Regions from separate parts of the Vibrio sp. QJM3NY_26 genome, predicted to be linked through region 2. Evidence: riboswitches for the same ligand, from Rfam matches in the RefSeq annotation. Region 2 holds a riboswitch; each other region holds the start of a gene.
The links. A riboswitch is a leader RNA that binds a small molecule or an ion and turns the genes downstream of it on or off. The one in region 2 is predicted to bind thiamine pyrophosphate.
Positions count from the first base shown of each region.

Region 1 (10,836 bases), on a different replicon from region 2:
TAACCAACTTTGGAATGTTCGACTCGTTGATTCCACCGATACCAACAATCGGCAACTTCGTTGTCTCCAAAGCCATTTGAATGCCTTCATAACCCCAATATTTCTTTAGATTGGTCTTGGTCGGTGTGGCAAAAAGCGCACTGAGGCCAATGTAATCGATCGGCAAGCTATCAGCTGTTTGTAGCTGTTGTTCAGTTTCAATCGATAACCCAAGAATCTTATCAGGACCAATCAACTGACGAGCCAGCGCTGCAGGCATATCCGATTGCCCCAAATGCAAACCATCGGCGTCCACCGCCAATGCGACGTCTACTCGGTCGTTAATGATCAAAGGTACACCTGTTCCCGCCAAAATCGACTTAACAGCTTGTGCTCGTTCAATGAACGCTCTTACGTCCCCATGCTTTTCTCTCACTTGGACCATAGTGACACCACCAGCGACCGCTTGTTCAACCACGAACTTAAGCGTTTCTAAATCTTGTTGGTCATCCGTTACTAAGTAGAGCTTATAAGGGTTCATACCGTGCCTTTGGAGTCGGAGTCTAAATAGAGTTGCTACCATTTTACCGACAAATCGCATCATGTGCATGGAAGTTAATACTAAATTAGCTCAATTAAGCGCGTGCCATTGAATATACAACTCGTTGAAAGCATGCCGAAAATCCTGAGATTTTTAACTAAAGCGTTACTTATTACACAAACTATTCACTTAAGCCTGTCCAGAACGCTGTTTTATGGAATACTTCGCTATGAAGGAATCAGGTAAATATAGGGATAGTTATGCGCCACCTTTCTATAGCGTTTAAGATCAAGCTGGGTTATGCCATCTGCTTACTCTTTTTCGTCATTTCAGGCTTTGTGAGTTACAAAGGTATCCAAACCTTGTCGAACGGCTTTAGCCAGTACAGTGAGCTCAGCCAGAAAGCGACACTGTCAGGCAACATTCAAGTGCATTTTCTTCAGATGCGCTTAGCCTCTGAACGTTACTTAGAGTCATTGGATGAGCAATACGAAACGAATTATCAATCAAGCAAACTCGCGATTGATGAACTGCTGAACAACTTAATCCAAACCACCACCAAAACCGATAGCCTAGCTAGCCTGCAATTAGTGCAAGACAGCGTGGCGGCATTTGACACGGCTTATGGCTCAATGAAACAGAGCCAGCTACTCATCGACCAATTGGTGAATGTCGAGATGGTCAAACGAGAAACCAACGCCCTCAAAGCCGCTCAGAGCTTGTTGTATGAGTCGTACAACAACAACGATCCAAACGCGAGCTTATACGCGGGCATGTTGATGGAGAACTTCCTCGCAGCCAAAATCACCGTACTCAGTTATTCAAACAACAACGATCTAAAAACCTATGAAGCGGGTAAAGATATCTTTGAATACGTGCTGCCGGGTATTGAAGGCGACATTGAATCTCTCAAATCATCGCCTTATCAAAGTGAACTGATTGAAGACTTCTCGAATCAACGCGAAGCGTATGCAAAAGGCTTTGCGCAAGTTCATCAACAGATGATTGAGAACACTCAAAGAACCGCGACTCTTGCCTCGATTGGCGACAGCTTAGCGATTGCGGTCGCGGATGCTCAAAGCATTCTCGAGCGACAGAAACAAGCATTAACGCCAGAACTGCAAGCCAGTGAAAAACGTTCAGTTCAAATCATCTTCTTGCTAACGGGTGTGGCTTTAATCATTGGTATGACAAGCGCCGTTTTGGTTACTCGTTCAATTACTAAAGGACTTGCACAGGTTAAGCAGATCACCAATGAGCTTTCTCAAGGTAACTTAAATGTTGAAGTGAACATTGAGAGCAAGAACGAGATCGGCGAACTGCTGACCAACATGGAGATCACCATTGAATCTCTACGCGATATCGTTGGCGAAGTGAACCGATCTAGTGTGCGTATTGGTGAGATGTCGGAGTCGCTGAATCAAGTGACCAATAACAGCTCGACCAACGCAACACAGTTGAACAATGAGATGATCAATATCTCTTCTGCCGTTGATCAATTGGCTTCGAGTACATCGGAAATTGCTGCAAGTGCTAACCACGCCTCTCAAGTTGCAAACCAAGCAACCGAGAATGTAGCGATGGGACTTAAAGAAGTAGACAAAACACTGCACGAAATTGGCAGTGCCGATGAAAGCATGCAGGTCAGCAGCCAAAAAGTGACGGACCTACACAAAGAGTCGATGAACATTGGTGCCATTCTTGAAGTCATCAAAGGCGTTTCTGAGCAAACTAACCTACTGGCATTGAACGCAGCTATTGAAGCCGCTCGTGCGGGTGAACAAGGTCGTGGATTTGCAGTAGTAGCCGATGAAGTGAGAACGCTAGCTAAGCGTACTCAAGATTCTGCTAGCCAAATTGATGAACTCATCACATCGCTACAGCGTGGCGCTAAAGATGCGTTAGAGTCGATCAAAGAGAGCCACAGCACGGTTTCAGATGCTTCAACTCAGGCACAACAAGCTTCTCAGAATTTGCATGTGATTAACCAACACATCCAAGATCTGAATCAGGCCAACAGCCAAATTGCAGTATCGGTTGATGAACAGGATTGCTTGACCAAGTCACTGGGTGAAAACGCGCAAGGTGCCAATACCATCGCGCAGAGCAACCAAGAATCTGTCAGCAGCATTTCAGGTGCAGCGAGCGACTTAACCGAAGTTGCTCATCACTTAGAAAGCCAAGTGAATCGATTTAGAACCTAACGAAACCAATTGCTGATATAACGAGATAGCTAACACTACAACGAGTTAATACGGTTTTGAAGCAATAATAGAAAAGCCCTCAACACATATGTGCTGAGGGCTTTTTAATAAGCTACGAATGCAGATCTAGATTGAATCTACTGAATCTTCAAACGTTGAATCAGTGTCTCTTCGTCTAACTGGTACAACTCATCAAGCAAGTTCATTTGCAAGCTACCTGGGCCGCGTGAGTTCTCAGCTGCGATTTCACCAACCACACCTAATACCGACGCTGCCGCTAAACCACTTTCATCTCCAACAGCAGCGAAAGCTCCCGTTAATGCAGTAAGAGTACAACCCATGCCCGTCACATACGGCATCATTGGATGTCCGTTGTTTAACGTAACAACGCTGTCTTTAGTGACAACGTAATCCGTCTCACCAGAAATCACCACATTCGCACCGTATTCAGCGACTAAGCATTGCGCTGCGCCTAATGCGGCATCACTGCTATCTAGCGCATCAACGCCTTTACTCTGCGCTTGCTCGCCCGCTAACGCGATAATCTCAGACGCGTTACCACGAATGATCAACTTATCGGCTAAGCGTGCAATTTCACGAGAAGTCTCGGTACGCAGCGTACTTGCGCCACAACCCACAGGATCAAGAACCACAACCTTGCAGTTTGCATTCGCTTGTTCAACGGCGAAGCGCATTCTTGGCGTCCACACACTGTCGAGCGTACCGATGTTAATCACCAGCGCGCCAGAGAAAGACATCATCTCAGCCAATTCTTGCTGTGAGTGCGCCATGATAGGAGAAGCGCCAATCGCCAATAAAGCATTCGCCGTATTGTTCATCACGACGTAGTTGGTGATATTCACAACCAGCGGTTTTTGCTCTCGTACTGCGCGCAGCGATTGGATGATTTGTTCAGTTAGCATGGGTAAATCCTTATAAAAGAAAGTCGTTTTAAGCCGCTGCTGATTGGTTAGCGACAAGGTTTAGCCGTGGTTAATCATTAAGTGCATTCAGACCTTGCTGCCAAAAAGCCACTTCCATACGCGTTGCGGTTTTAAAGATATGAACGATGTTCTGGCCGCGCTCGCTGTTGATATCGATTTCAGCAAGCAGTTGATTGAAGTATTCCGCGCCCGTTGCCACGCCAGACTGGAACTCTTCTCCACCGTACAGTTGCAGCCAGCTTGCGTATGGGTTGCCTTCCAAAACGGTTTCACTGCTTTCTAACAGCGCTTTACCAATCACAGCGTAACCAATGGAACACGGAGCCAGTGCCGCATATAAGTCGACAAGATCACCTGTCATACCCGCATCTAGAACGTAGCGCGTGTAAGCGACTGTACCGAAATCTTCAGGCTCGTTTTCCAAATCAGATTCGGTTAACCCCCACTGACCACAGTAAGTCACATGGTGAGAGATTTCAGAATCGAGCAGGGCATGAACACTTGGCAGTGCACGACGCATATCAGCCAGTGTTTTCGCCTTGTAGATCGCCAATGCATAAGCGCGGGCATACTGTTTTAAGAACAGAAAATCTTGCTTCAAATAATGCAGAAAACAAGGCTGAGCGAGTGTGCCGTTCGCCAGCGTTTTAACAAAAGCGTGCTCGGTGTAGTCTTGCCAATCTTGCTGACAGGCTTGGATTAAGTCTTGGTATTTCATGAGATTCCTTAGTCAAAAGTCGGTACGTAGTCAGCGGCTTTTGGTAGTGATTTGATAATGCCTTTGTCGAACATGAACTGCGCGTAATCGTCGTAACGTTTTAGGTCGACTGCTGAAGGGCGAAGTGCAAAACGAGTCAGCGTGTCATTCCATGCGCGTTGGTTAAGTTCGTTGTTCAACGTATCCGGTGAATACGCAACAAACTCACTCCATGAATCTTGCGGGTGGTTCACAATGTAAGTTGTTGCTTGTTCCAATGCTTTGTTGAACGCTTTGATCGCTTCATCGTCGTGCTGCTTTGCGTTCGCAACAAAGATAAGCTCATCGTAAGCTGGCACACCGTGTTCTTCAGGGAAGAATGCCTTCGCTTTAAAGCCTTCAAGTGCTAACTGGTTGGTTTCGAAGTTACGTAAGCCACCCCAAATTGCGTCTACCTTGCCCGATGCTAATGAAGACGAAAGCGCCCAACCGACATTGATGGTTTGCACGTCTGTAAACGCAACATTTTCTTGCGCTAGCATGGTGCCGATAGTCGCTTCTTCGTTGCCAGCAATCGCAATACCGATCTTTTTACCTTTCAGATCTGCTAGTGAATCGTTCTTGCCGTTATCCAAAACCATCAGCGTGTTCAGTGGTGTTGCAATAAGGGTTGATGCACGAACTAGAGGCAAACCTGCCGCTACATCCATGGTTAAACTTGGTTGGTAAGTTACCGCTAAATCGACTTTACCTGCCGCGACCAGTTTTGCTGGCGTGCTTGGGTCTGCTGGCTCTTGGATTTCCACCTCTAAGCCTTGGTCAGCAAAGTAGCCACGCTCTTGAGCAATCACAATTGGGCCGTGGTTCGGGTTCACAAACCAATCCAACATCAATGTCAGTTTCTTTTGTTCAGAATCCGCCAATGCATGACCTGAAACCAATGAAGCAAGCAGTGCCACTGCACCTACCAATTTGGTATTTTTCATAGTTAACCTTTCCTTTTGAATATTATTATTGTGTTTATAGAGCTAATTTTTAACGAGGTTTGTTTAGATAAATAGCGTTGAGCGAAGCTTTATTAAACAAGTGTTATTGAGCGAACCATCACTGGTTCTCCCAAGGGATAGCTTTTTTAAGTAATTTGTCTGTGATGAAGTAGAGCGAGATAGACAGCACCGCCAAGATGAATAAGGCAGCAAACATCTCATCAATGATCATGCGTGCGTTGGCTTGCAGCATTAGGTAACCCAGCCCTTCACTCGAACCCACCCACTCGCCGACAACCGCACCAATTGGGGCAATAACCACAGCGACACGAATGCCAGACGCCAAAGTTGGCAGCGCAGCAGGCAGTTGGATATAACGCAACAATTGCCATTTCGATGCACCCATGGTCTTGGCAAGATCGAGATAACCCGTCGGTGTATTTCGCAGGCCGTCGTAACAACAAGTGGTTACAGGGAAGAAGATAATGATCGCCGCCATCACCACTTTTGACGCGATGCCATAGCCTAGCCACAACATCAATACTGGCGCGATCGCAAACACAGGGATAGCTTGGCTAGCAATTAAGATAGGCAACAACCAGCGTTTCAACGGTTCGAACATCAACATCTGTAGGGCGAAAAACAGCCCCATCGACAAACCGAGCAATAGACCAAGTAAGATCTCCTGCGCAGTCACCCAAGTGTGTTTGAGTAGCACATCGTAACGTTCAATTAGCTTGATGAAGACTTCTTCGGGAGCTGGCAGAATGAAGCTTGGCATCTCGAAGATAACCACCACCAGTTGCCATAAACCGAGAATCACGGCGCTGCTGATAAGCAAACGCATAACGGGATTCATCTGACGAGGACGTTCAGTGCTAGCCTGTATGTCGGTTGAACGAGCCCCAACTTCGCTTCGCGTTAGATCATTCATAATCACGCTCCAACTGATCTAAGATCGCTTGTTGTAACTCAGCACATTCACCATCTAACACTCTTGGTGTGGCTGTATTTGGCACAGACAGTGACTGTGCGCTTGCAGGTGTGCCTTGCAACACATACAAGTTATCCGCCAAGCGCACCGCTTCTTGTGGATCATGGGTGATCAACACAACAGTTTTATCTTTTAGCAGTTCACACGCTAAACTTTGCAGCTTGTGTCTCGTTACCGCATCCAGCGCAGAGAACGGTTCATCCATCAGTACGACTGGCTTGTCTTGCATTAAGGTGCGAGCCAAAGCAACACGCTGACGCATGCCACCAGACAACTGATCCGGCATAGTAGACGCGTGATCAGCTAAACCAACCGCAGCTAGCAACTCTAGAGCTTGATTGGTTTGCGGTGCTTTATCAGAAGCTGGATTTTGAAAGCGATGACTTAAGCAAACATTGTCGATAACCGACAACCATGGCAGTAACAAATCTTGCTGCGCCATGTAAGCGATGCGATCCGTTAAAGGCAATTCATCAGAGGTTGCCAATGTGCCCTGCCACTCCACCTTATCGTCCAGTAAGCCTGCCAGATAACGCAATACCGTGGTTTTTCCGCAGCCACTTCGACCGAGCAATACCGTCCACTTACCTGCGTTTAAGCTAAGCGACAACCCAGATAAGGTCGCGTGCTCACTGTCGTTATAACGTAAGGAGGCACTGCTGAGTTGAACACCAACCGTATTAACGGACATTACCGTGCCCAACGAAGAAGTGATTTACCGGGCCGTGACCTTGACCGACTTGCAACTCATCAGCATGAGCAATAGCACGTGAAATGTATTGTTTACCTAAGTCAACAGCTTGAGTAAGCGTGTTGCCTTGAGCTAAGAAAGAAGCAATCGCAGAAGAGAGCGTACAGCCAGTGCCATGGGTGTTTTTAGTAGGAAAACGCTTCGCACTAATCAAAGCAGAGGTCGTCGGGAGAATCAGTAAGTCGTTACTGTTCTCATCCTTCTCTAAGTGACCGCCTTTTAGCAGGACAGCTTTAGCACCTAGTGCGCGTAAGTCTTCAATCATGCCCTGCATTTCAGCTTCGCTTTCAGGGACAGCTTTGCCTGTCAGTGCAGCACCTTCTGGCAAGTTAGGTGTGATGATGTCTGCCAGCGGAATCAGCTCTTGCTTCAGCGTCGTGATGGCTGAGTTTTCTAGAAGAAGATCGCCACTCGTCGCAACCATTACAGGGTCAATCACAAGATGCTTAGGTTGATACTGCTTAATTTTATCTGCAACGACTTTGATGATTTGCGAATCAGCCAACATGCCGACTTTTACTGCCACGATATTGAGATCAGTAAACACTGCATCTAACTGACTAGCTACATGGTCGAGTGGAATAGGGAAAATGGCTGACACGCCTTGAGTGTTCTGAGATGTGATAGCGGTAATGACCGAACAAGCAAAACTACCGGTAGCAGACATCGCTTTAATATCAGCTTGGATCCCTGCACCGCCGCCGCTGTCTGAGCCTGCGATCGTCAATACAATCGGAGTGTTCGTTCGAATCGAACCATCAGCAGAGTGCTGTGAAACTGAGGCTTTGGGCGTTAAATCTTTTGAAATAGAACTGTGTGTCATTGTCGCTCCTACTATCTTACAAGACGTAGGAGAACGAACACTGATCGAAGGAGAAGTCGCATTAGGCTCATGAAAGTTTTCATGGGTGCAGACGTAGATCGAGTGCTTATAGTTCCCTACGCCAGTGTTAACTGAATCAGGTTCAACGGGTCTCGATTAACGATCTCAGCAAACACCAAATAAGGTATATGCCCCCCGACTATTGATAGCGATAGTAACAGCACTCTCACAACTGAGATACTGATTTTATTCAATTATAAGAATTACACATGAAAAAATTTCAATTAGGTCCAACAAAACAAATACTTATAACGTTCCTTTAGATGGCTTCGACTGTATCAACAAGCACAACACAATCAGAAACATACCTAGCCAGCCTGTAAAAGGAATCAGCTCACCGACAACACAGACGGCAAGCACCGCTGCGACTACCGGTTCAAACAAAGTAAGTAGATTGGCACTACTCGCGGTCACGTGGCGTAAACCAAAACTGAACGCGATATAGCCCAAGCATTGTGGGATTAGCGTCAGATAACTGATGACTAATACGTTAATCTGCGAGGAAAACAGGTTCTCACCAGTAAACCAGAGCGTTGGCAGCAACAGCATCGCACCCAGGCCAAAAATACTGCCCATCGCCGCTTGTGACTTAATCCCTTTATCGATCAGTGCTTTGGTCGCCCAAGAATAAATGGCGTAACACAACCCAGCGAGCAAACCTAAAGCTATGCCGAATAACTTCAAATCATCAGCGGATTCACTCACCGATTCAGACTCAGAAAACACCAACAACCCAATACCCACCACACCAATCGCAAAGCTAGTGAGCCAACGTTTGTTGATATTATTTTTTTTGCTAATCAGACACTCTAACAGTGCCGAAAAGAAAGGTGCGGTCGCAATCGAAACCACGGTTCCAATCGCCACACCTGATAATTTCATTGAAGAATAGAAAGCTAAAGGATAGACCGCCAAAGCCAAAGCGCTCACTGCCAACAGCTTCTTATTCTGCAAAAGTTTATCAAGGGCTAATAGGATTTTTCGATACGCTAAGCCCGCTTGCATTAGGCCGCCGACACCCATAGAGAAAGCACCAATCGCTAATGGGCTTAGATCAGGCGCAAAACTTGCGGCGGTGCCTGTCGTGCCCCATAAAATGGAAGCAAACAAAATGGCTAAAGTGCCCGTTTGGAATTCGTTAACGCGATTGATGGCAAGATTCATTTCTATTACCCAATTTTCAGTTCTGAAATAGATAATAGTGAAGATTGATAGAAGTTAGTTTGCCGAAAGGACGCTATTTTTGTTTCTAAAGACTGTCTTTCATTGAGCCTAGAAACGCCCTTGGAGACATTCCAAAGTGCTGAGAGAAACGACGACTGAAAGCAGAAACATCACTATAACCCACATTTTCGGCTATCAATTGAACAGGTAAATCTGTGTGGGTTAACAAGGCTTGAGCTTTCTCCATACGATATCGCGTGATGTATTTAAGCGCACTGATACCCAAGCACTCTTTGAAGCGTTTTTTGAATTGAGTAGGGCTCAAACAGGCCGTTTCTGCAAGTTGTGATATGGATAACGGTTGCGTGTAGTTATCCGCTATCAGCCTTTGTACGGCGCGGATTCTTGGGTCGATGCTCTTGCTCACTTGTTGTTGCTCTAACAGCAGTGAAAACACATCCAAGATGGATGACTCAATACCGCTATCGACCTGATATTCCAGCTGCTTCTCAACAAACAACAAGAAGCTCATCAAAGGTGGCGTTATCGTGAAAACCGAGAGCTCGTGCTCTAACAAATGCTGAGGCAACACAGCCATATCCGCGACAATAAACCGCGCTGCTTCGTCCGCTTTAAACGCATGTGCTGTGGTTACCGGAATCACCACACATTCGCCCACCGCCACTTTACCGACATACCCCACCATTTCGATATTGATACTGCCTTGGATCGGCAATACCAGTTGATGATGGTAATCATGAGCATGGGTATTAAATTGCTTGGTGTAAGATCGAATGCTTAAGCTAGATTTCATAATCAACGCCGGAGTACATTTCGCTAAGTTAGAGTAAGAGATACAACGTTACATTATCACTTCCCTAGAGTCACACTCAATGCGCATCAAATTCATGCTTGCTAGGTGACATGATCAAAAACGGCCTCCAAATAAGAGGCCGTATTTATTCGAATGCTTAATCACGTCAAAGATTTAAAACGATACTTGGTTATCCTGACCAACCACTACCTGAACACTATTTTGAACATCATAGATTTCAAAACCATCAGCAACCGGATCAGCATTGTCTTCATCACTGTCGTACTGCGCAGTACAGGTATAACCCAATGAGTAAGTACCTGGATCAATGAAGCCCAGAGAGAACTCATAGTTAGTCTGTGCTTCATTCATTGCCACTGACGCTGAAGTGATCGGTTTCACTTCATCACTGCCGCCAATCGGAGCCATGTTAGCTTTAGCGATGTCACCTTCATACAAATAAACCGATTGGACGAAGGTATTGTCATTTGTAGGGTTACAAGCTCCAAAAGTTGTTGTCGCTACAGTACCTTCAATGTTTCCTGTCTCAACCGTATTAATAAGGCTTACAGACGTTCTTTGAATGGTGTAATCAGGGAGAGTTGAACTGTTCTTTAGGCCACGTCGAAGATCGAACTCGACAACAAAATCGTTACTTTGTTGATTCACATTAAATGAGTTATTAAAGTAAAGTACGCCAGCATTATCTTCTTTACCCACGCCTTGCGGGCACGCGCCTTCACCTTTCACCGTTAACTCACGATTCGTATCATCATTTTCTACCACGTAAGATGGATCTGTTGGGTGATCGCCATCATTCGCAAACACACACAACTTATAGCTGCCTACCGGAACTACCTCATTTTCAATCAAAGGGAG
Region 1 covers NZ_CM173516.1:1,253,824-1,264,659, reverse strand. The annotation lists gene thiE (thiamine phosphate synthase) at 1-520, opposite strand, end outside; gene AC3CH4_RS20980 (methyl-accepting chemotaxis protein) at 781-2,724, shown strand; gene thiM (hydroxyethylthiazole kinase) at 2,862-3,647, opposite strand; gene tenA (thiaminase II) at 3,718-4,386, opposite strand; gene AC3CH4_RS20965 (ABC transporter substrate-binding protein) at 4,395-5,351, opposite strand; gene AC3CH4_RS20960 (ABC transporter permease) at 5,470-6,285, opposite strand; gene AC3CH4_RS20955 (ABC transporter ATP-binding protein) at 6,278-7,036, opposite strand; gene thiD (bifunctional hydroxymethylpyrimidine kinase/phosphomethylpyrimidine kinase) at 7,026-7,919, opposite strand; TPP riboswitch at 8,016-8,127, opposite strand; gene AC3CH4_RS20945 (DMT family transporter) at 8,226-9,143, opposite strand; gene AC3CH4_RS20940 (helix-turn-helix domain-containing protein) at 9,229-9,957, opposite strand; gene AC3CH4_RS20935 (DUF4382 domain-containing protein) at 10,132-10,836, opposite strand, start outside.
Region 1: it holds a riboswitch for thiamine pyrophosphate, as region 2 does, so the genes downstream of both, thiD (bifunctional hydroxymethylpyrimidine kinase/phosphomethylpyrimidine kinase) here and thiC (phosphomethylpyrimidine synthase ThiC) in region 2, are expected to answer to the same signal.

Region 2 (10,836 bases):
ACAATAAAGCCATCTTTAACCAGTTGCTCAGCAGCTTTAAGCGTCTCTATTGGGTCTGGCATCAAGTACTTTGGATCTGGATGAATTTCCAGTTTAAGCCAGTTTGTACCTAGCGCTTCACGAGCCAAATGCGCAGCAAAGACGGCATCTTTTGCACTCTTCGCCCCAGAGGTATTCGGTAGCAAGTTCACGCCAGCATCAATGATGGGCTGTAAAATGTCGTCTTGCTCAGAGCGAATATCGACTCTCTTCAACGCCATGGTTGCCAGTTGCGAACCTGAAGCTTCAATAGCACTCGCCATCAAATGCTTGTTTGCGAACTTGCCGGTTCCAGTAAAGAGTCGTGATTGAAACGTTTTATCAGCGATAGTTAACATGGTTAGCCTCCTGCAATGGCTTGGAAAAGAGAAATAGCATCGCCTTCATTGACGACAGTTTGTTGCCACTGGCTACGCGGGACAACCGCATTATTGATTGCAAATACACAACCTAGATCAGGTAATGATAGAGCTTGGATAATGTCCGCTAGAGACGAAGAGTACGCTACCTGTTCTGGTTGTTCGTTTATAGAGATCGTTATATGACTCATTGGATTTCTTCTTCTAAATGCTTAACTACAGGTGCACTGCACACGAGACATTCACTATCTTTAGTAACCATTAAGTTTTGCCAATTCATCGTTTGGCCATCAAACAGCTTGAGCTGATGTGTTGTTACCTGAAACTCACCACAAGTTAAACGTTGAATAGCAGCTAAAGCTTGAAGGTTACCTATGGTGCCGACAACTGGACCAATAATGCCGCTATCACTACAACGCGTTGTTTGTGGATGATGCTCAAACGGGAAAAGGCAGTAATAACACCCTTGCTGGTTCTGATAATCAAAGACAATAAATTGACCTTTCCAGCCAATTGCAGAACCCGATATCAAAGGTGTATTAGCTTTAAAACAAGCTCGGTTAACCTGCTGGCGTGACGCGAAGTTGTCAGTACAATCCAACACGAGATCAGCCAACATGACTTCTAATTCAAGTTGGCTTTCACTCATTCGTTGATTGATGGTTCTTACTTGGCTGCGGTCATTGAGCTCATTCAGTTGTTGTTTAAGTGCTTCGACCTTAGGTGAACCTAATTGGCTTTCCTTGAACGCTACCTGTCGTTGCAGGTTAGATGAATCCACACAGTCATCATCAACCAACACGATCTTTCCAACACCAGAAGCTGCAAGGTAAAGAGCCGCAGCATTACCTAAGCCACCACAACCAATCACTAACACATGGCCATTTAATAGGTTTCGTTGCCCTTGTTCACCGACTTCAGGTAACGCAATTTGTCGTTGATAACGAATGAATTCAAAGTCACTCAGCATAGCTAGGCTCCTGTATAACCTCTTCCTTAAGAGTTGGAGATTTAGATGCCATCAGTTTTTCGAAAAATTCGATCACTTTCTGTGGGTCTTCCGCCAATGTAATCGCACGTACCACCGCCAAACTCGATACCCCACACTCCCACACCTGCTCAGCTGTCGATTGGTCAATACCGCCAATAGCAACCGTCGGATAACCGATGAGTTGTTCTGTGTATGGGATAGTATCAATCAGCTGTTGATACAGAGATAAACGAACTAAACCCTGAGGTTTCGATGGCATCTGTTTAGTTGTTGTTGGGAAGATGTGTCCCAGCGCAATATAGCTTGGGTTGATTTGAACAATGCGTAGCAACTCGTAATAGCCATGAGTCGAGAGACCTATCTTAATACCTGCTTGGCTCAACTGTGAGAGGTTTGATTCTTCAATATCCTCTTGCCCCAAATGAACACCAAACGCGTCATGCTTGAGTGCAAGCTGCCAATAATCATTGATAAAAACCTGAGCGTTATGCTCTCGACCAAGCTCGATTGATCGCGCAACTTGTTGTTCTAAGTCCACTTGCTGAGGGTTTTTAATACGTAGTTGAACAGTGTTAATTCCGAGCTTGAGCAACCTTTCGATCCACTCAACATCATCAACCACAGGATATAGCCCTAGGCTACTCTTGCTCAATTCAGGGAACGAAAGTGATGTTCCTTGGTGCGCCCAACCAACACTAATATCCAGTCGCTCATCTTCCAAAACTGGAATTGGAAAGTTTTGGTAATGTGCTGGCCATGTTCCACGTGAAACATTGGACGCTGCGCGAGCTAAAACCAATGCGTCTTCTAATGGGAACTCTAACGCCAACAAAGTAAGTAACCAGGCAAAGTGGCCGTGATTATCTAACTCCTGATGGGCTGTAGTGTCACTCTTGATAGCACGATTAGCATATAAGTGTGACCAGATATCTAACACAGCTGAATCATCTGAGACACCGATATAGATGGTATTCGGAGTTTGTGTAAAGGCATCACAAACGTCAGTTAGCGCGACTGAATTACTGCAATCAACAACATGGTTCAGTTCCGCCAACTGACACTTCGCCAATGAATCAACATCATGAGCAAAGCCAATCGATAACGCATGCTGAGTGTCAACGATAGAGAAGTATTGAGTTGGGCTTACACCCAACTCAACTGCATCGGTTGCCAAGCCTTGTCGCTTAGCAACCAATAGACAGTTCTGCACCTCTCCCGTTAACTCAATATTTTGAGATGGGATGAGTATCTTCACTGTCATTATTCCTCTAATTGAGCTTCTTTTGCACCTACTGCAGGGTGGTAAAGTTCAGACCCAGTATCACGGAACTCTTGTGATTTCTGACGCATCCCTTCCAACGGGTTATCTAGCATCTTAATCTCGATAGCCTGATCCGCGGCTACTTGTTCGGTATCTTTCGCATACTCTCGGACTTCCTGAGAGATCTTCATCGAGCAGAATTTAGGTCCACACATTGAGCAGAAGTGAGCAACCTTACCGGATTCTTGTGGCAGAGTTTCATCATGGAAAGAACGTGCTGTTTCAGGGTCTAAAGCTAGATTAAATTGGTCTTCCCAACGGAATTCAAAACGTGCTTTAGATAATGCATTATCTCGGATTTGTGCGCCCGGGTGTCCTTTAGCCAAGTCTGCAGCGTGTGCAGCCAGCTTGTAAGTAATCAGGCCGGTCTTTACATCTTCTTTGTTTGGCAAACCTAAATGTTCTTTAGGGGTTACATAACAGAGCATCGCGCAACCGTACCAACCAATCATAGCCGCGCCAATACCAGAGGTAATATGGTCGTAACCAGGGGCAATATCTGTCGTCAATGGGCCTAAAGTATAGAAAGGCGCTTCATGGCAGTGCTCTAACTGCTCGTCCATGTTCTCTTTAATTAGGTGCATTGGCACATGTCCAGGGCCTTCAATGATCACCTGAACGTCGTATTCCCAAGCCACTTTAGTCAGCTCACCTAGAGTACGCAACTCGGAGAATTGAGCCTCATCATTGGCATCTGCAATAGAGCCTGGACGCAAGCCATCACCTAACGACAGAGCCACATCATACTTCGCACAGATCTCGCAGATCTCGCGGAAGTGAGTATAAAGGAAGCTCTCTTGGTGATGAGCAAGACACCATTTCGCGATAATAGAACCACCACGAGAAACAATGCCGGTGACACGTTTAGCCGTCATCGGAACGTAGCGAAGCAACAAACCTGCGTGGATAGTGAAGTAATCAACACCCTGCTCTGCTTGTTCAATCAAAGTATCGCGCATCACTTCCCAGTTAAGGTCTTCCGCAACACCATTCACTTTTTCAAGGGCTTGATACATAGGAACCGTACCGATTGGTACAGGGCTGTTACGTAAGATCCATTCGCGAGTTTCGTGAATATTACGGCCGGTAGAAAGGTCCATTACGGTATCGCCCCCCCAGCGAGTTGACCATACTAACTTCTCTACTTCTTCTTCAATCGAAGAGCTTACTGAAGAGTTACCGATATTAGCGTTCACCTTCACTAAGAAGTTACGACCAATAATCATCGGTTCTGATTCTGGATGGTTGATGTTTGAAGGGATAATAGCTCGACCTTCAGCAACCTCCTTGCGCACGAATTCAGGGGTAATTTCTTTCGGCAGGTTTGCGCCAAAGTTATGGCCAGGATGTTGGTGGTTAAGCTGCTCATCAGCAAACTTCTGACGTCCCATGTTCTCACGTATAGCTATGTACTCCATCTCAGGAGTGATAATCCCCTGACGAGCATAGTGCAGCTGAGTAACACATTGATCGCCAGTCGCACGACGAATTCTAGGTAGGTTGCCGTAACGAAGGTCGTCTAGAGTTTCATCTTCTAAACGTTCTTTAGTGTAAACAGAGCTTACATCGTCTAACAGTTCCGTATCACCACGCTCATCAATCCATTGCTCACGCAACTTTGGAAGGCCGCTATACAGGTCTATTTGATGTGTGGGGTCAGTGTAAACACCTGAGGTATCGTAAACTTGAATGGGTACATTAGGTTCGAATACAGGCTCTTTTTTAGTACCACCGACAAGGCTATCAGCGAGTGATATTTCTCGTACAGGGACTTGAATATCTTCTCGAGATCCTTGGATGTAAGCTTTTTTTGAATTTGGATAAGGTTGTACGGATAAAGAATCGATGAAATTCTTCGCTTCCAGTCTTGCTTGTTTACGACTCGACATAGCATTTTTCCTTGGCTTTTAGCCATTATTTATAGGGATAAAAATGCTTGACGGATTAGATGCTACAAGAGGGATCACGGTAAGAAATACAGTTGTGATCTGGAGATAGATCTCTAGAGGGATTCTAGTTAGATATCTACTCTTGTTCCCTTCGCAGGTATTAGCCTGATCAGGTTCAACGGATCCCGAGTTAACGGTCTCAGCCATATGGCACTCCGACAAGTTCGATCGAGTATATAAAAACGGCTTGGATAAACCAAGCCGAGTTGTTAACAAATCGTAAGAAAGTTTTAAGACTTTATCAAAAGTTGGAAGCCGATCCATGCTGCTGAGATGCTGAGAACCACGTTGAGTAGCACATTGAGTCCCATCTTAAAGAAAGCACCCTGCTGCATAAGAAGCACGTTATCCATCGAAAATGTAGAAAATGTAGTCAATGCTCCAAGGAAACCAAGACCGATGATCTGCCTCCATGGTTCTGTCGCAACCATCTCATTCTCAAACGCTGCGATGAGCAAACCCATAATTAAAGAGCCAATTACGTTAACTGTCAGTGTACCGTAAGGGAAACCACGTCCTAGCATCACCACACATAACTCTGAAATCAAATAACGCGAACAAGCACCAAATGCGCCACCAATGGCAATAAAACCTAAAATAGATAACTGACCCATGAATCCTCCCAAACAATAGTCCCTATATTCTAGCTTTACCGTCGATAAAAGCGAGGGTAGAAACTAAGAATGCATGCGCAAATATTAAACGTTACAGGTGTCACTTAACTTCAATATATCCCATCAATCCTGTTTTCATGTGCTCAATTACATGACAGTGATACATCCAGCGTCCTGGGTTGTCTGCAACAAATGCAGCTTTAGCTCGGCCATTTTTTCCAAGTAACACTGTATCGGTATGGAAAGGCTCTTCAATTTTTTTACCATCAAGTTCCAATACAGTAAATGTATGACCATGAATATGAATCGGGTGATGATATTGAGTGACGTTCTTAAGATCGAATATGTAAGTCTTACCCAACTCTAAAGTCGCCAACGGTTCAGGAATATTGTCTTTGCTCATTCCTTCCCATGCTCTTTTATTTGTTAGCCAAAACTTAGGCATCGATTTTCCATCTTTGGATACTGGAGAAACAGCCCCTTCCCATTCAAATAAAAAGTCGATCTCTTCAGCATTAGCAAGATCTAGGTTGGGCACTGGATTCAATGGTAGTAATGGCAACGAACGTCCTTGAGCAAATGCTGAATCTACGACTTCAAATTCACACAAAGAAAATGGGAAACGCCCCTTCATATGGAGAACGTTAACTCGCTCACCAGCTTTAGGAGCGATCAGTCCGATATCAACACGCATCCCTGGACCGATTTTATGTTGAGTCAGTTTGTAAGGCGTTTTCACAGGGTTACCATCGATGGCAATCACCCATGCTTCAGCCCCTTCGACAGCAATAGGGTAAGTGATCGTATTGTCGACATTAGCGATACGCAGCCTGGTCGTTGCGTGTTGCTTTAACTGATAAGTAGGCTCATGTGTTCCATTAACGCTACTCCATTCTCCTGGTGTGCCCATGCGAGCGCTGAGTCGTGGGATCATTAGATCTTTCCATTGACCCTGTTTGTCGATGTGCCAATGCTTAAGCATCAATGCGTGTTCTTCATCGAACCGTATTGGATTACTCTCTTCTACGATAATAAGGCCAACTAAGCCCATACCAAGCTGCTTCACGCTATTCATGTGTGGGTGATACCAAAATGTGCCAGCATCTGGCGGCGTAAACTCATAAATGAATGTTTCACCTGGCATGATAGGTGGCTGACTTAAGAAGGGAACACCGTCCATTTCGATGGGAATTCTTAAGCCATGCCAATGGATAGTCGTCGGCTCTGATAGCTTATTGGTAAAACGAATTGTGACCTTTTCACCCTGTCGACATCGAATCGTTGGCGCTGGAATCTGGCCATTAAAGCCTAGAATATTAGTCTCAAATCCCGTCACTAGTTCAGCGATTGAAGGCTCTGCCGTTAGGTCGTAAACATACTTTCCTTGTTCATCAACCGACCGCTTCATTGAACAAGCGGGCAGTACAGTGAGTGCTGATATAGCGAGAGATGATTGAATAAACTTACGACGGGAGATATCCATATTTGTTGCCTTTTAGTAATAACGACCAAAATGTAACAAAATATTGAGAATAATTCTCATAAAGAAGTGGGGATTGTGCTGTTGATTGTTTATAAAAGAGGCTGGGATAAGTAAGCACTTACACTTTTAAGGCTAGGTTTTATTAAAAGCAGGAATTATCGACTAAAAATCGAACAAATATAAAGTGAAAAAATAGAACTTCTGCTGAGGCATTGATATGGCAGGGTGGAGGTTTCGACTCCCAACACGCGCTATTTTGGTAAGTCGGAGAATCCGCTGCTTTGCTAATGGCGTATATATTAGATTAAGAAAGCAAAAAGGCTCTAGCATTTCTGCTAGAGCCTTAAATATGGCAGGGGTGGAGAGATTCGAACTCCCAACACGCGGATTTGGAATCCGCTGCTCTGCCAATTGGAGCTACACCCCTAAAACTTTTTACTACGTCAGATTCGAAAAAACCTCGCACTAGGCGAGGTTATCGAATAAGTGGCGGAGTGGACGGGACTCGAACCCGCGACCCCCGGCGTGACAGGCCGGTATTCTAACCAACTGAACTACCACTCCGCAGTGGTCAACTCACTAAGTGAGCGTCCATATCTCCAGGTCGGTCAACCTAAAGATTTAATTTAAAGCCTGGCGATGTCCTACTCTCACATGGGGAAGCCCCACACTACCATCGGCGCTATTGTGTTTCACTTCTGAGTTCGGCATGGAATCAGGTGGGTCCACAATGCTATGGTCGCCAAGCAAATTTTAAAATTCGGAAAGCTTATCTAAAAGTATTTCTCTTCAAACGCATTCAAGGTCTGGTACATCTGAGTCCACAAAACCCCTTGGGTGTTGTATGGTTAAGCCTCACGGGCAATTAGTACAGGTTAGCTCAATGCCTCGCAGCACTTACACACCCTGCCTATCAACGTCGTAGTCTACGACAACCCTTTAGGACACTTATAGTGCCAGGGAAAACTCATCTCAAGGCTCGCTTCCCGCTTAGATGCTTTCAGCGGTTATCGATTCCGAACTTAGCTACCGGGCAATGCCATTGGCATGACAACCCGAACACCAGAGGTTCGTCCACTCCGGTCCTCTCGTACTAGGAGCAGCCCCTTTCAATTTTCCAACGCCCACGGCAGATAGGGACCGAACTGTCTCACGACGTTCTAAACCCAGCTCGCGTACCACTTTAAATGGCGAACAGCCATACCCTTGGGACCGACTTCAGCCCCAGGATGTGATGAGCCGACATCGAGGTGCCAAACACCGCCGTCGATATGAACTCTTGGGCGGTATCAGCCTGTTATCCCCGGAGTACCTTTTATCCGTTGAGCGATGGCCCTTCCATTCAGAACCACCGGATCACTATGACCTGCTTTCGCACCTGCTCGAATTGTCATTCTCGCAGTCAAGCGGGCTTATGCCATTGCACTAACCACACGATGTCCAACCGTGTTTAGCCCACCTTCGTGCTCCTCCGTTACTCTTTGGGAGGAGACCGCCCCAGTCAAACTACCCACCAGGCACTGTCCGTAATCCCGATTCAGGGACCAACGTTAGAACATCAAAACTACAAGGGTGGTATTTCAAGGACGACTCCATCACATCTAGCGACGCAATTTCATAGTCTCCCACCTATCCTACACATGTAGGTTCAATGTTCAGTGCCAAGCTGTAGTAAAGGTTCACGGGGTCTTTCCGTCTAGCCGCGGGTACACTGCATCTTCACAGCGATTTCAATTTCACTGAGTCTCGGGTGGAGACAGCGTGGCCATCATTACGCCATTCGTGCAGGTCGGAACTTACCCGACAAGGAATTTCGCTACCTTAGGACCGTTATAGTTACGGCCGCCGTTTACCGGGGCTTCGATCAAGAGCTTCGACCGAAGTCTAACCCCATCAATTAACCTTCCGGCACCGGGCAGGCGTCACACCGTATACGTCATCTTACGATTTTGCACAGTGCTGTGTTTTTAATAAACAGTTGCAGCCACCTGGTATCTGCGACTCTCGTCTGCTCCATCCGCAAGGGACTTCACTGATAAGAGCGTACCTTCTCCCGAAGTTACGGTACCATTTTGCCTAGTTCCTTCACCCGAGTTCTCTCAAGCGCCTTGGTATTCTCTACCCGACCACCTGTGTCGGTTTGGGGTACGATTCCTTACAATCTGAAGCTTAGAGGCTTTTCCTGGAAGCATGGCATCAATGACTTCACTACCGTAGTAGCTCGACATCGTATCTCAGCGTTAAGAAAGTCCGGATTTACCTAAACTTTCCGCCTACGTACTTGAACCTGGACAACCGTCGCCAGGCCCACCTAGCCTTCTCCGTCCCCCCATCGCAATTGTAAGAAGTACGGGAATATTAACCCGTTTCCCATCGACTACGCCTTTCGGCCTCGCCTTAGGAGTCGACTTACCCTGCCCCGATTAACGTTGGACAGGAACCCTTGGTCTTCCGGCGAGGGAGTTTTTCACTCCCTTTATCGTTACTCATGTCAGCATTCGCACTTCTGATACCTCCAGCAGCCCTTACAGACCACCTTCAACGGCTTACAGAACGCTCCCCTACCCCACATATCCTAAGATACGTAGCCGCAGCTTCGGTGTATAGCTTAGCCCCGTTACATCTTCCGCGCAGGCCGACTCGACCAGTGAGCTATTACGCTTTCTTTAAATGATGGCTGCTTCTAAGCCAACATCCTGGCTGTCTGAGCCTTCCCACATCGTTTCCCACTTAGCTATACTTTGGGACCTTAGCTGGCGGTCTGGGTTGTTTCCCTCTCCACGACGGACGTTAGCACCCGCCGTGTGTCTCCCGGATAGTACTTACTGGTATTCGGAGTTTGCAAAGGGTTGGTAAGTCGGGATGACCCCCTAGCCTTAACAGTGCTCTACCCCCAGTAGTATTCGTCCGAGGCGCTACCTAAATAGCTTTCGGGGAGAACCAGCTATCTCCAGGTTTGATTGGCCTTTCACCCCTAGCCACAAGTCATCCGCTAATTTTTCAACATTAGTCGGTTCGGTCCTCCAGTTGATGTTACTCAACCTTCAACCTGCCCATGGCTAGATCACCTGGTTTCGGGTCTAATCCTAGCAACTGTACGCCCAGTTAAGACTCGGTTTCCCTACGGCTCCCCTAAACGGTTAACCTTGCTACTAAAATTAAGTCGCTGACCCATTATACAAAAGGTACGCAGTCACACCACGAAGGTGCTCCTACTGCTTGTACGTACACGGTTTCAGGTTCTATTTCACTCCCCTCACAGGGGTTCTTTTCGCCTTTCCCTCACGGTACTGGTTCACTATCGGTCAGTCAGTAGTATTTAGCCTTGGAGGATGGTCCCCCCATATTCAGACAGGATATCACGTGTCCCGCCCTACTCGTTTTCACTGATTATGATGTGTCGGTTACGGGGCTATCACCCTTTATTGCGAGACTTTCCAGACTCTTCACCTGCATCATTAAAAGCTTAAGGGCTAATCCAATTTCGCTCGCCGCTACTTTCGGAATCTCGGTTGATTTCTCTTCCTCGGGGTACTTAGATGTTTCAGTTCCCCCGGTTTGCCTCCTGTTGCTATGTATTCACAACAGGATACTTGCTTATGCAAGTGGGTTTCCCCATTCAGGAATCCCAGACTCAAAAGGTTATTACTACCTAATCTGGGCTTATCGCAAGTTATTACGCCTTTCATCGCCTCTGACTGCCAAGGCATCCACCGTGTACGCTTAGTCACTTAACCATACAACCCGAAAGGGTCTTAGCGTATGGCAACTAACCAAGGTTTTTGGTTGTCATCAAGAAGGGTTAATTCTCAATGACTGTTTGCCGGACTCAATTGTGAATCAAATAAATTTGATTCGAATACAAGACACTTGAATGTGTTTGTTGTGTTTATCTAATGAAAGATAAACATTGAGAACTTTTAAATTTGATTAACATGACTCGTAAGTCAGTTAATCAGTCAGCTTTCCAAATTGTTAAAGAGCATGAGACTTTAAGAACCAGTGTTCTAAAATTCACATTTTCTAAAGACTCTCAGGGTCAAACATACCAACCAACGACAAAAGAAGTGGTTTGGATAT
Region 2 covers NZ_CM173515.1:3,380,818-3,391,653, forward strand. The annotation lists gene AC3CH4_RS15150 (thiazole synthase) at 1-377, opposite strand, end outside; gene thiS (sulfur carrier protein ThiS) at 380-589, opposite strand; gene AC3CH4_RS15160 (HesA/MoeB/ThiF family protein) at 586-1,368, opposite strand; gene AC3CH4_RS15165 (thiamine phosphate synthase) at 1,358-2,650, opposite strand; gene thiC (phosphomethylpyrimidine synthase ThiC) at 2,650-4,599, opposite strand; TPP riboswitch at 4,729-4,827, opposite strand; gene crcB (fluoride efflux transporter CrcB) at 4,890-5,273, opposite strand; gene AC3CH4_RS15180 (multicopper oxidase family protein) at 5,374-6,756, opposite strand; tRNA gene AC3CH4_RS15185 (tRNA-Trp) at 7,107-7,183, opposite strand; tRNA gene AC3CH4_RS15190 (tRNA-Asp) at 7,244-7,320, opposite strand; rRNA gene rrf (5S ribosomal RNA) at 7,388-7,503, opposite strand; rRNA gene AC3CH4_RS15200 (23S ribosomal RNA) at 7,601-10,493, opposite strand.

Region 3 (10,836 bases), 330 kb from region 2:
TGAGATAAATGCAACATAGGTTGGGCTAAGGTTTTAATCACATAAGGCAGTGCCATTAAGCTATTTACTGCAATCACAATAAAGAAAGCTAAGCTAAATACATCGGTAAATGAACGCAGTAATAAGAAGAGTCCCGTACTGATCACTAACCCTGGTGTCACTAAGATAATGGTACCAATCAGCTCGATTTTATCGGCTCTAAAGTTCTTGTTCTGCAAACGCCATGCACGACTGGTCAGCAGTATCGCAATACCAATACCGACGGCAATAACACTTGCTAAGGACGCAACTTTAACTGAGGTCATTAGCGCAGCCCAAAACGGTTCGCTGCTGAGCACAGTTAGTGCTTGTGAGTTAATACCACTGACGATAACCATGGCTAATGGCGGCAATACCAGCATTGAGACTACTATGATCCAAAAGCTATCCCAAGCTTTTGAGCACCAGCAGTCCTTAACCAAATATTTCTCTTCCGACAACTGACTGGCCGTCACTGAAATAGGTTTCGACAGGCGCTGAATACTCACCGCGAGCACTCCACACAGCAGCATTTGCCATATCGCGAGCAAGGCACCAGCCTGTAAGTCAAAGTCGAATTTAATCGCTTGATAAATAGCGAGTTCGATAGTGGTCGATTTCGGACCTCCACCTAGCGCCATCACGGTAGCAAAGCTAGTAAAGCACAACATGAAGACTAAGCCACATACATGAGGCAGTTGTTGTCTCAATCGCGGCCATTCGACCCATTTAAATTTATTCCAATGACTCATACCCAAATGAGCACACAGCTTGTGCTGCTCGGCAGGCACGGTATCTAAAGCTTGTAAAAGTAAACGGCTGGCATAGGGCAGATTAAAAAAGACATGTGCGAGCAAAATGCCATTCAATCCATAGATGGAGAATGGTAATTCAATATCGAAGTTCGCCAGAAATTTAGCTAACCAACCACTGTTGCCATAAATTGCAAGCAAACCAAACACACCGACTAACACAGGCAAAACCAAGGTCGATGCGAACAGCCTTAACAACAGAGCTCGCCCAAAAAATTGCCTGCGACACAAAGCATGAGCAATTGGTATAGCAAAGCCAACACTCAGCACAGTTGAGAGTGTCGCTTGATAAAAACTGAATTTCGTTACGTGCCAATAGTAAGGATCGGACCATACTTGGCTGATATCAAGAGAAGGGGCATTGCTAAGCAATGCCCCAACTGCTGAAACCACAAAAGCGGTAATGAGTATCGCAACCCAGATCCCGACCTTAGGTGTTTTCTTTATCATAAATTGATTTTTTACCGTAAGTGGTTCACTCAGTTAATATCGAACGAACCTTTAAATACAGAAAGTTAGAAAGCTGAGCTTTAGGAAACTCATCTTTAGAAAATTAAGCTAGAAGGCTAATCCTTTAAAAAGTAAGTGCACTCTGCCATTCACGAATCCATGGCTTACGCTTAGCAGCGATTTCTTCAGGCGTAAAACTCAGAGCTTTCTGCGGTACTGTTAACTGCTCGAACCCTTTTGGTAGCTCGATATCCGTCACTGGGTACATCCAGTTGCCCGTTGGCATCGCCGATTGGAATTCATCACTTAAGATAAACGCCATAAACTCATCGGCCAGTTTTTCATTTTTGCTGCCTTTAACTTTCGCTGCCACTTCCACTTGAGTGTAATGACCTTCTTCAAAGCTTGCAGCTGCATACTTAGAATCACTTTCTGCAATGATGTGGTAAGCAGGAGATGTTGTGTAAGACAAGACTAAGTCCGACTCCCCATTTAAGAACATAGAGTAAGCTTCAGACCAACCTTTAGTAACCGTAACCGTCTTCTGAGCAAGTTTCTTCCAAGCTGCCGTCGCTTCATCACCGTATACCGACTTCATCCATAGCATCATGCCTTGACCCGGCGTTGATGTACGTGGGTCTTGGTAGATAACCTTAAGGTCGTCACGCTGCTCAACCAGTTCTTTCAAGCTCTTAGGTGGGTTTGCTAGTTTCTCTTTGTTATAGATAAACGCAAAGTAACCAAAATCATAAGGAACAAAGGTGCTGTCGTCCCAGCCGTTAGGAAGTGTCACTGAAGACGTATCAACATTGTGCTCAGCCAATAAGCCCGTCGCTTTCGCTTCAGCCATCAGATTGTTATCTAGGCCTAACACGATATCAGCTTTGCTGTTACCACCTTCAAGACGCAAGCGGTTCAGAATCGATACGCCATCTTCTAGCGCGACAAAGTTCACATCGCAGCCACACTTTTCTTCAAATGCTTTTTCAACGGCAGGACGAGGGCCCCAATCCGCAGCAAAAGAGTCATAGGTATAAACCGTTAGGGTATTGTCTGCAGCAAAGGCAGAAAAAGAGATGGCTGTAGTAACAGCAAGAGTTGTTAATGTAAATTTCACTGGACGCTCTCCATGGTCTGAGCGGCACAGGTTTGAGGGAGGAGAACGGTAGAAGTTGTTCCTAACTCAATTCCTACGCCAGCATTATCTGGTTCAGGTTTACGGGTCCCAAGCACTTGCTTGATCTCAGCTCGCATTCATTATTTGAATGGTTTGCTCCCCGATGAGTGTTCAGAATTGTAATTCGAATTTTAACAATAAGCTATCAAGTTTGGATCAATTACGTTGATCGTAACCCCAACGTGGCACTAAACCTTGCTCGATGCCAAGATGATCCAAAATGCGCGCCACCATAAAATCGACCAGATCTTCAATCGACTTAGGTTGATGATAAAAACCCGGAGCGGCAGGCATGATCGTCACGCCCATAGTCGATAGCTTATGCATGTTCTCTAAGTGCAGCGTCGAGAATGGCGTCTCACGAACCACCAACAACAGCTGGCCTCGTTCTTTCATGACCACATCTGCAGCACGCTCAATCAGATTATCCGATAAGCCATGAGCAATTGAAGCCAAGCTTCCCGCTGAACATGGACAAACGACCATCTGCTTCGGCGCTGCAGAGCCAGAGGCAACCGGTGAGAACCAATCATCTTTGCCACACACCACCAGCTTTTCGGGGTCACACCCAAGGTGTTTAACCAAAGCTTGTTTCGCTGCATCAGGTCCTGCAGGTAACTTAAGTTCATGCTCGGTCGCCAACACCACTCGCGCAGCCGACGATATCAGTAAATAGACCTGATAATCCGCCGCCAAAAGGCATTCAAGTAAACGCAGGCCATAAGGTGCACCTGATGCGCCAGTGAAAGCGAGGGTTATAGCTTTATCGTGTTTTGTCATGTTCTCAATTACTTCAAAATATAAGGTCGTGGATCAGTTAGCCTTTGAGTGCCAACGCATCCAACAGTTTCTGGTGAATACCACCAAAGCCACCATTGCTCATTACCAAGATTTGGTCGCCCGCTTGTGCCTCTGAGACAATTCTAGCAACGAATGTATCCATGTCATCACTTACATGTGCGGGTTGATGGCACGCATCGGCAACATCTTGTACAGACCAATCAATGTTATCTGGTTGGAATAAGTAGGTAGAATCCGCCTGTTTGAGCGAATCAGCCAAGGTTTCTTTATGCACACCACGCTTCATGGTGGCAGAACGAGGCTCTAAAACGGCAATGATTTTTTTCGTATCGACCTTATTACGTAAGCCACCCAGAGTAAGTTCAATCGCTGTAGGATGATGAGCAAAATCGTCATAGACAGAAACACCTGCCACTTCGCCTTTAAACTCTAAGCGACGCTTGGTATTAATGAAAGTCGCCAGTGATTCACATCCTAAGTCGGGTGTCACACCGACATGTCTTGCCGCCGCAATCGCCATCAAGGCATTACTTACGTTATGATCGCCAACCAAATCCCAGTCTACGGTCCCAACACATTCGTCTTGGAAATAGACCTCAAATTTGGAGCCATCTTTAACCAGTTTCTTGGCATCCCAATCGCCAAGTTCACCGCTCGATTCAGTCTCACTCCAACACCCACGAGATAGAACATCTTCAATAGCCGTATCTTGCTTCGGTGAGAAAATACGACCATTACTTGGCACAGTGCGAACCAAATGATGAAACTGTCGCTTGATCGCTTCAAGATCATCAAAGATATCCGCATGATCGAACTCAAGATTATTCATGACCAAGGTTCTTGGGTGGTAATGAACGAACTTAGATCGTTTATCGAAAAAAGCACTGTCGTATTCGTCGGCTTCAACCACGAAGAACATGCTTTCACCAAGGCGAGCAGATATACCAAAGTTACCCAACACACCGCCAACTAAGAAGCCCGGTGCATAGCCACAGTCTTCCAAGATCCAAGCCAACATGCTTGATGTAGTAGTCTTGCCATGCGTTCCCGAGACCGCAAGAACCCAACGGTCATGCAGTAGAAATTCTTGCAACCATTGCGGGCCTGATGTGTATCTAAGGTTATTATCCAATACATACTCAACACACGGGTTACCACGGCTCATGGCATTACCGATAACCACGAGATCAGGCCTTGGCTCTAATTGACTAGGGTCGAACCCTTCAATAATCTCAATCCCCTGAGACTCCAACAAGGTGCTCATTGGAGGATAAACATTCGCGTCACTACCCGTAACCTTGTGACCTAATTGACGAGCCAATACCGCGGCACCACCCATGAAGGTGCCACAAATTCCTAAGATGTGAATATGCATATATTGCTTCCAAACGCTTGGCTAAATGAGCCATGTCTAAATCAAACTACTTGCACTCATTATCATTAAATGGCGATTAAAAGCGAGCAGCAATGCAAAACAAATTTAGTCGACATAGTAAGTGAGATCTGTGTCGCTTAGTTCATTACCATTAAAAAGATCTAACCTTTAGAATTTAGGTAAGCGTCTAGATGAATAAAGCCCACTCAAGAGGCCTAATCTACAGTGCTCAAATCCCCCCTAATATTGAGAGAAGTTTAAGGAAATAACATGTCTGAGATGCGCACCCTTGGTGAGTTCATTGTTGCAAAACAAAATGATTTCCCCCATGCAAGTGGTGATCTATCATCCCTTTTGTCATCAATTCGTCTTGCTGCAAAAATTGTTAACCGTGAAATCAACAAAGCAGGTCTTGTCGACATTACTGGCGCTGTTGGTACAGACAACGTTCAAGGTGAAGAGCAACAAAAGCTAGACCTTTACGCGAACGACAAATTTAAAGCGGCTCTAGAAGCTCGTGACCAAGTTTGTGGCGTTGCAAGTGAAGAAGAAGACGAAGCTGTTGCCTTCAATAAAGAGCTCAACAAAAACGCAAAATACGTTGTTCTGATGGATCCACTTGATGGTTCTTCAAACATCGATGTGAATGTATCGGTTGGTACGATTTTCTCTATCTACCGCCGAGTGTCACCGATTGGTACCCCACCAACACAAGAAGATTTCCTACAACCTGGACACAAACAAGTCGCAGCTGGTTACGTAATTTACGGTTCTTCAACCATGCTTGTTTACACAACAGGCGCTGGCGTCAATGGTTTCACCTACGACCCATCACTGGGTACCTTCTGTCTATCTCATGAAAACATGATGATCCCTGATGAAGGTAAGATCTACTCGATCAACGAAGGTAACTACTTCCGCTTCCCTACGGGTGTTAAAAAGTACATCAAGTACTGCCAAGAAGATGAGCCAAGTGATAACCGCCCTTACACTTCTCGTTACATTGGTTCTCTAGTATCAGATTTCCACCGTAACCTGCTGAAAGGCGGCATCTACTTATACCCAAGCACACAAAGCCACCCTCAAGGTAAACTGCGTTTGCTTTACGAGTGCAACCCAATTGCTTTCCTTATGGAACAAGCGGGTGGTATCGCTTCAGACGGTGCTCAACGTATCATGGATATCAAACCAACAGAGTTACACCAACGTGTACCTTTCTTTGTTGGCTCAACAGACATGGTTCGCAAAGTAGAAGAGTTTCTTGAACTTAACCAAGACTAATCCTCTCGTTTATTTCTCAAAATAACACCATTAAAAAAGCCAGCATTCACATGCTGGCTTTTTGTTTATTCATTGAATTATCGAACATCAAATTTCGATTCAGCGCCTCTTTCATAATTAAAGCGGAACCATTTATCAATATCATCGCAAATTCCAAGGTAAGTCTCACCACGGCGCCCTAGCGCTCTTGGGTTCTGAGAACAATACTGAGTTTTACCCACTTCATAACCTTGGCCGTATGCTGCATACAAATTTGCATCAATCGATGGTGATGAGGCAGCTTCAGCCAAGCTCATTTCACTCTGCTTTGTTTTTCCTTTGAGTGCCATTTCCTCACCAAAGCTCTGCCAATCGGTCGTGTTCATTGATGTGGGTGGCGGGGTTTGCGCACAACCAAATAGCATTACTGATAGCACCAATAATATATATTTCATAATTTCCTCCTGATGGAAAAGACTAGCTCGTACATTGAGACTTTTAGCTATTACGTCAGAATGCTTCCAGTAGTTCATTCACTATAGCGGGTTGTCCCGCTTACACCAGTCACCCGAAAGTATTTCTTTATTAGCTGTTAGATCAAGCTGATACAAATATACCCATGCTAATCCAAATATAGTCTCTATTTGCTCGCGACGATACTCAACAGGAACATCTTCTAGCCGATCGAGCGACTCCAAAATTTCGTCGTTAATGATATAGACCTCGCCAGCGACACTTTTCTTTCCGAAAATCATCGCCGGATACGCAACTAAATCAAAAAGTGCGTATTCCTCAGGTGTGTCAAACCTTCCTAAACACTCACACGGTTTTAAATAGTGGTGGTTCGATTGGTCTTTTCTCAATGTTCCATAAACAAAAACGAGGTGCTGCATGCTCACTCCCTAGCATTCGTCATCCGCTAATCAATCACCGCTTAAAGTGTTACTCGAATTCAAACTGATAGAGAAGATCCACAGCACTGTCTAGACCCGATACAGCCTCAACGTAGAGATCCTGCATCAATCGATAACGAACGGTAAACTCGCCTAACGAGTTAAAGATACCCACACCATACTTCACCTGTAAACCAGGCAGAATGTAGCCACTTACCGTTACTTGTGAGTCATCCCCAGAGCCTGCTGTATCCAGTTGTAAATCTTGTACACCAAAGGCTTCACCGATTTCGCCAACAACCTTACCACTCTTCGCCAAACTCAAACCGATCAAGGTTGTTGTCATCGAACCGCTCGACTCGCCATCAATATCTTGGCCACGCAAAATATAAGACAGCGCATTGGCTTGCGGCATCGCTGGATCAGAGTAAATCTCGATGGTCGGCTCAGTCGCTGGGCCCGTCACTCGAATGCCGGCGGTCACATCGTCCTGAGTATTGTCAGGATTACGAATCGCGTTGATGGCTACATATGGCTGATCCGGTGGACCATTCATTAGAATTTTACCCTCTTCGATCAAGAGGTCTTGCCCGAATGATTGGTAAGTACCATCGACGATATTCACTTCACCAGTGATGAATGGGCCTTGGTCTTTTTGAGCTACATTGAGCTTACCAACCAAGTCGCCTTCAAGACCGAAGGCAGACAATTTAAAGTCATCACCAATGGAGATATTAATATTGGTCATCACATTGAATGGGATCGTATCTTCACTTTCAGGCTCAAGATCTTTGTTCAATATAACCTGATCGGAAGACACACCAACCGCTGACGGTGGTAAGTCTTCTACCACAATTCGTCCCCATGGTAGTGCTATGTCACCCGTAATTTTTGCCAGCTCGGGCGTGACATCAATAGTCATATCAGGTACGACCTTAACCTTGACCATCGGCGGGATATCAACCATCAACTCATCGGCAAAAACTCTAACGTTAGAGTGCCATGCTTTAAGATCTTGCCAATCCCCGGTTCCCTCAATATCAAGATGACCGTCAGGCGTTTCTACATTCGCATCCAGTTTTGCACTATAACCATCAAAATCGAGGTCGATGCGGCCATCTTTCACATCAACAGGCGTAACGTCGCCTTTGACTTGAATACCATCAACCGAGAACTGACCAAAAACTTGAGGGTGCATCAAAGATCCTTTAACTTGAAGATCACTCTCAAGGTCGGCTTTCAATAGGCTGTACTCACCTAGGATTGGTTGCAAGAAATCGAGGTGGAACGTAGTCAGCTTAATTGCGGCATCGACCATTTTGTCTTCGGCAAGAATATCCGGTAACGACACCGTACCAGACAGGTCACCATTATCAGACACATCCAACTTAAAATCGGCATCCAGTTTGTTATCTTTCAGCTGGGCATTCAATGCAATACTTTCCCAACCCAGTGTGATTGGCTCGCCAACTTGTTGAACAACCTGACCTTTCGGCATATCAACGCTTACCGTAACCTCCGGCTCACCTTGTTCAGACCACTTAGCATGGGCAGTCGCATTGACTAAGCCCTGTAATTGCGTCTCTTTTGGCACAAAGGCTTTAATCTGCTCGAAATCAAATTGATTGATGGCCACCTTGGCCTCACCCGATTTTCCGACACGAACGTCTTCGTCCAAACACACACTCGAACCAGATTGTTTCCAACAGTGCGCTTGAACATCGGCAAACTGTTTATCGACATCCGCCTTTATCGCGACAGGTTGATCTAATACCCAAGGGCCTTGCTGAGTGGTTATTTTGACGCGGTCTAACGACCCATCCCAAATAATAGAAGGCTTTTGAATCAACTCACCAGAGATGGCCAAACTTGTCGACACGATGTCGGATATCACATCAAGTGTCACTGTGTGTTTCTTCTCGCCACCACTGACCGTGAGATCAATGCTTTCCACGCTTTGATCTTGATAGGTTAAGTTCTTAGCTTTGAGTACAAGATCGGCTTGAGCCTCAGGTAATGGAAGAGGGATCACAGAGCCATTAAGCGACAAGGATTCTAGTGTTGCTTCGTTATTCCAATCGACCTTATCAACATTTAAAGCGAGATCAACTTCAGGCTCTTTCGTTGGGCCGCTAAGTTGGATGCTACCGATCACTCTACCTTTCAGCTCAGGACTACTTTTTGCAAGCTCAGGGAAGAAGATCTCAACGCCCATGTCCCATTGCTTATCAAGTTGCCCCTGTGCCTTAATCGAGTTAACACCATGAGCCAAGCTCAAACCGCTGGTTTTCAGCTTTGGTTCACCGCTCGCGCTGCGATCCGACGCTGACAACTGACCTTCGATATCCAGAGGGTACTCTCGCAAGATCCCTTCAATATCCAGTTTAGGCAATTCAATCGCCCAACCGCCCGCTTCCGTCAACTCACCCGAGGTGACGATGCTTCCGCTAATGTTACCCTCGGCTTCTGGCCATTGCAGGCCCGGCTGAATGTCTTTAAGTGTTACATCAGCTTGCCAGTTAACGAGACTCTTCCAGTTAGCTTTGACCACACCATTCAACTCACCACCTAATGTATTCAGCTTTAGACGCTCGAACTCAATCTGTTCCGTCGTGCCTTTACCCTGCAGATCGATGGCTAACTCAGGGATTTCCTTACCATCGGCCTCACCTTTAAGTAGAACATTGAAACCATCTAGTGAGCCATTAGCTTTGAATTGCTCAATTGTCGCTTGGTAATCGCTTTTTCCGGTAAGAGGCCACTGCGCTTGTCCGCCCTCTAAAAGAAGGTCAAATGGTAGAGTAGGCTCTAAGGGTTGAATATCCCCAGATAGCTTTGCCTCAATCAGCTCAGAAAACTGAGAATCTAAGTGCAGCTTAGCCACGCTTCCTTGTGCTTTTAGTGATAATTTCTGACCAGCAAGGTCGGTTTCTTTCACTAACGCATCCAAAGAAAGTTCTAGCGGATATCCCCCCTTGAGCTCAACCTTCGTCGCTAAATTCGCACTTGCTTGGGGCATATCAAGCTCTAGAGTGGAAACATCTACCGTGTGCTTACCCGCCGTAGCTTCAAGGCCAAGGTGGTTGACAATAATTGGCGCTTCTTGTTCTAAGGTGAAACGGTTTAGGTCAAAACGCTCAAGTACAACCTGCAAAGGAATTAAGACTTCAGGTAACTCGATAGCCGTTTTAGTGGCAGCCTCTGGTTCTACAATTTCTGTTTGCGGTTCTTCTGTCGATTCAGCAAGCTTAATTTTTAGGTCATTGAACAAGGTTGGCGAAACCGTCAGCGTTTCACCCTGCATGCTCAGAGCGGTTGAGAACAAACCCCATTCGATTTCATGACCCAAGATATTCAGTTTGATATCAGATAAAGCGATGCGATTGATCACTATTGGTAATGGTGTTTTCACTGATGTTAGGGGCGGAGTCGGTTCTACTTCTTCTGTAGAGGGTGGAGGCAGTTCAGTAAATGCGAAGTCCAACCCTTGAATCGCTAAACGATCAACACACAGCTTAGGATCAAGCAAACAACGAGGGTTAATAGCCAAGTTCAGCTTTTGAACCTTGGTGTCGATATGCAGGCTGTCATCTTTAAACTGAACCTTATTAAGCGTAAAGCTTGGGAACAGGGCTCCTTTAGTACTTTCCACTTTAAGTTGTGGTAATGCTTTTTCAGCGCCCCACAGCACAGTGTTCAACCCCGGGTTAGTGAACAAAACAAAACCGAGCAGGGCTATCAACAACAGCAAAATAGACGTCAATGAGATCGACGTCCACTTGATGAATTTGCCCATCACTTTGATCATAATTCTGGCCCTAAACTAAAGTGTAACTGGAACTCATCACCTTTTGCTGCATCTAGGCCCCAAGCAAAATCTAGACTCACTGGACCAACGGGGGACGCCCAACGCACCCCAACACCGGTGCCGTGCTTCCACTCTGGTTTGTCATTAAATGCATCACCAATATCGTAGAATGCTGCGCCCCACCAGTTTCCAACCAAGCGGTATTGGTATTCAAACGAGCTGGTTGCCATGAATTTCGCACC
Region 3 covers NZ_CM173515.1:3,053,639-3,064,474, forward strand. The annotation lists gene thiP (thiamine/thiamine pyrophosphate ABC transporter permease ThiP) at 1-1,280, opposite strand, end outside; gene thiB (thiamine ABC transporter substrate binding subunit) at 1,405-2,397, opposite strand; TPP riboswitch at 2,451-2,570, opposite strand; gene AC3CH4_RS13570 (flavin prenyltransferase UbiX) at 2,614-3,237, opposite strand; gene mpl (UDP-N-acetylmuramate:L-alanyl-gamma-D-glutamyl-meso-diaminopimelate ligase) at 3,275-4,633, opposite strand; gene fbp (class 1 fructose-bisphosphatase) at 4,904-5,914, shown strand; gene AC3CH4_RS13585 (DUF2799 domain-containing protein) at 5,992-6,348, opposite strand; gene AC3CH4_RS13590 (gamma-glutamylcyclotransferase family protein) at 6,430-6,786, opposite strand; gene tamB (autotransporter assembly complex protein TamB) at 6,836-10,594, opposite strand; gene tamA (autotransporter assembly complex protein TamA) at 10,591-10,836, opposite strand, start outside.
Region 3: it holds a riboswitch for thiamine pyrophosphate, as region 2 does, so the genes downstream of both, thiB (thiamine ABC transporter substrate binding subunit) here and thiC (phosphomethylpyrimidine synthase ThiC) in region 2, are expected to answer to the same signal.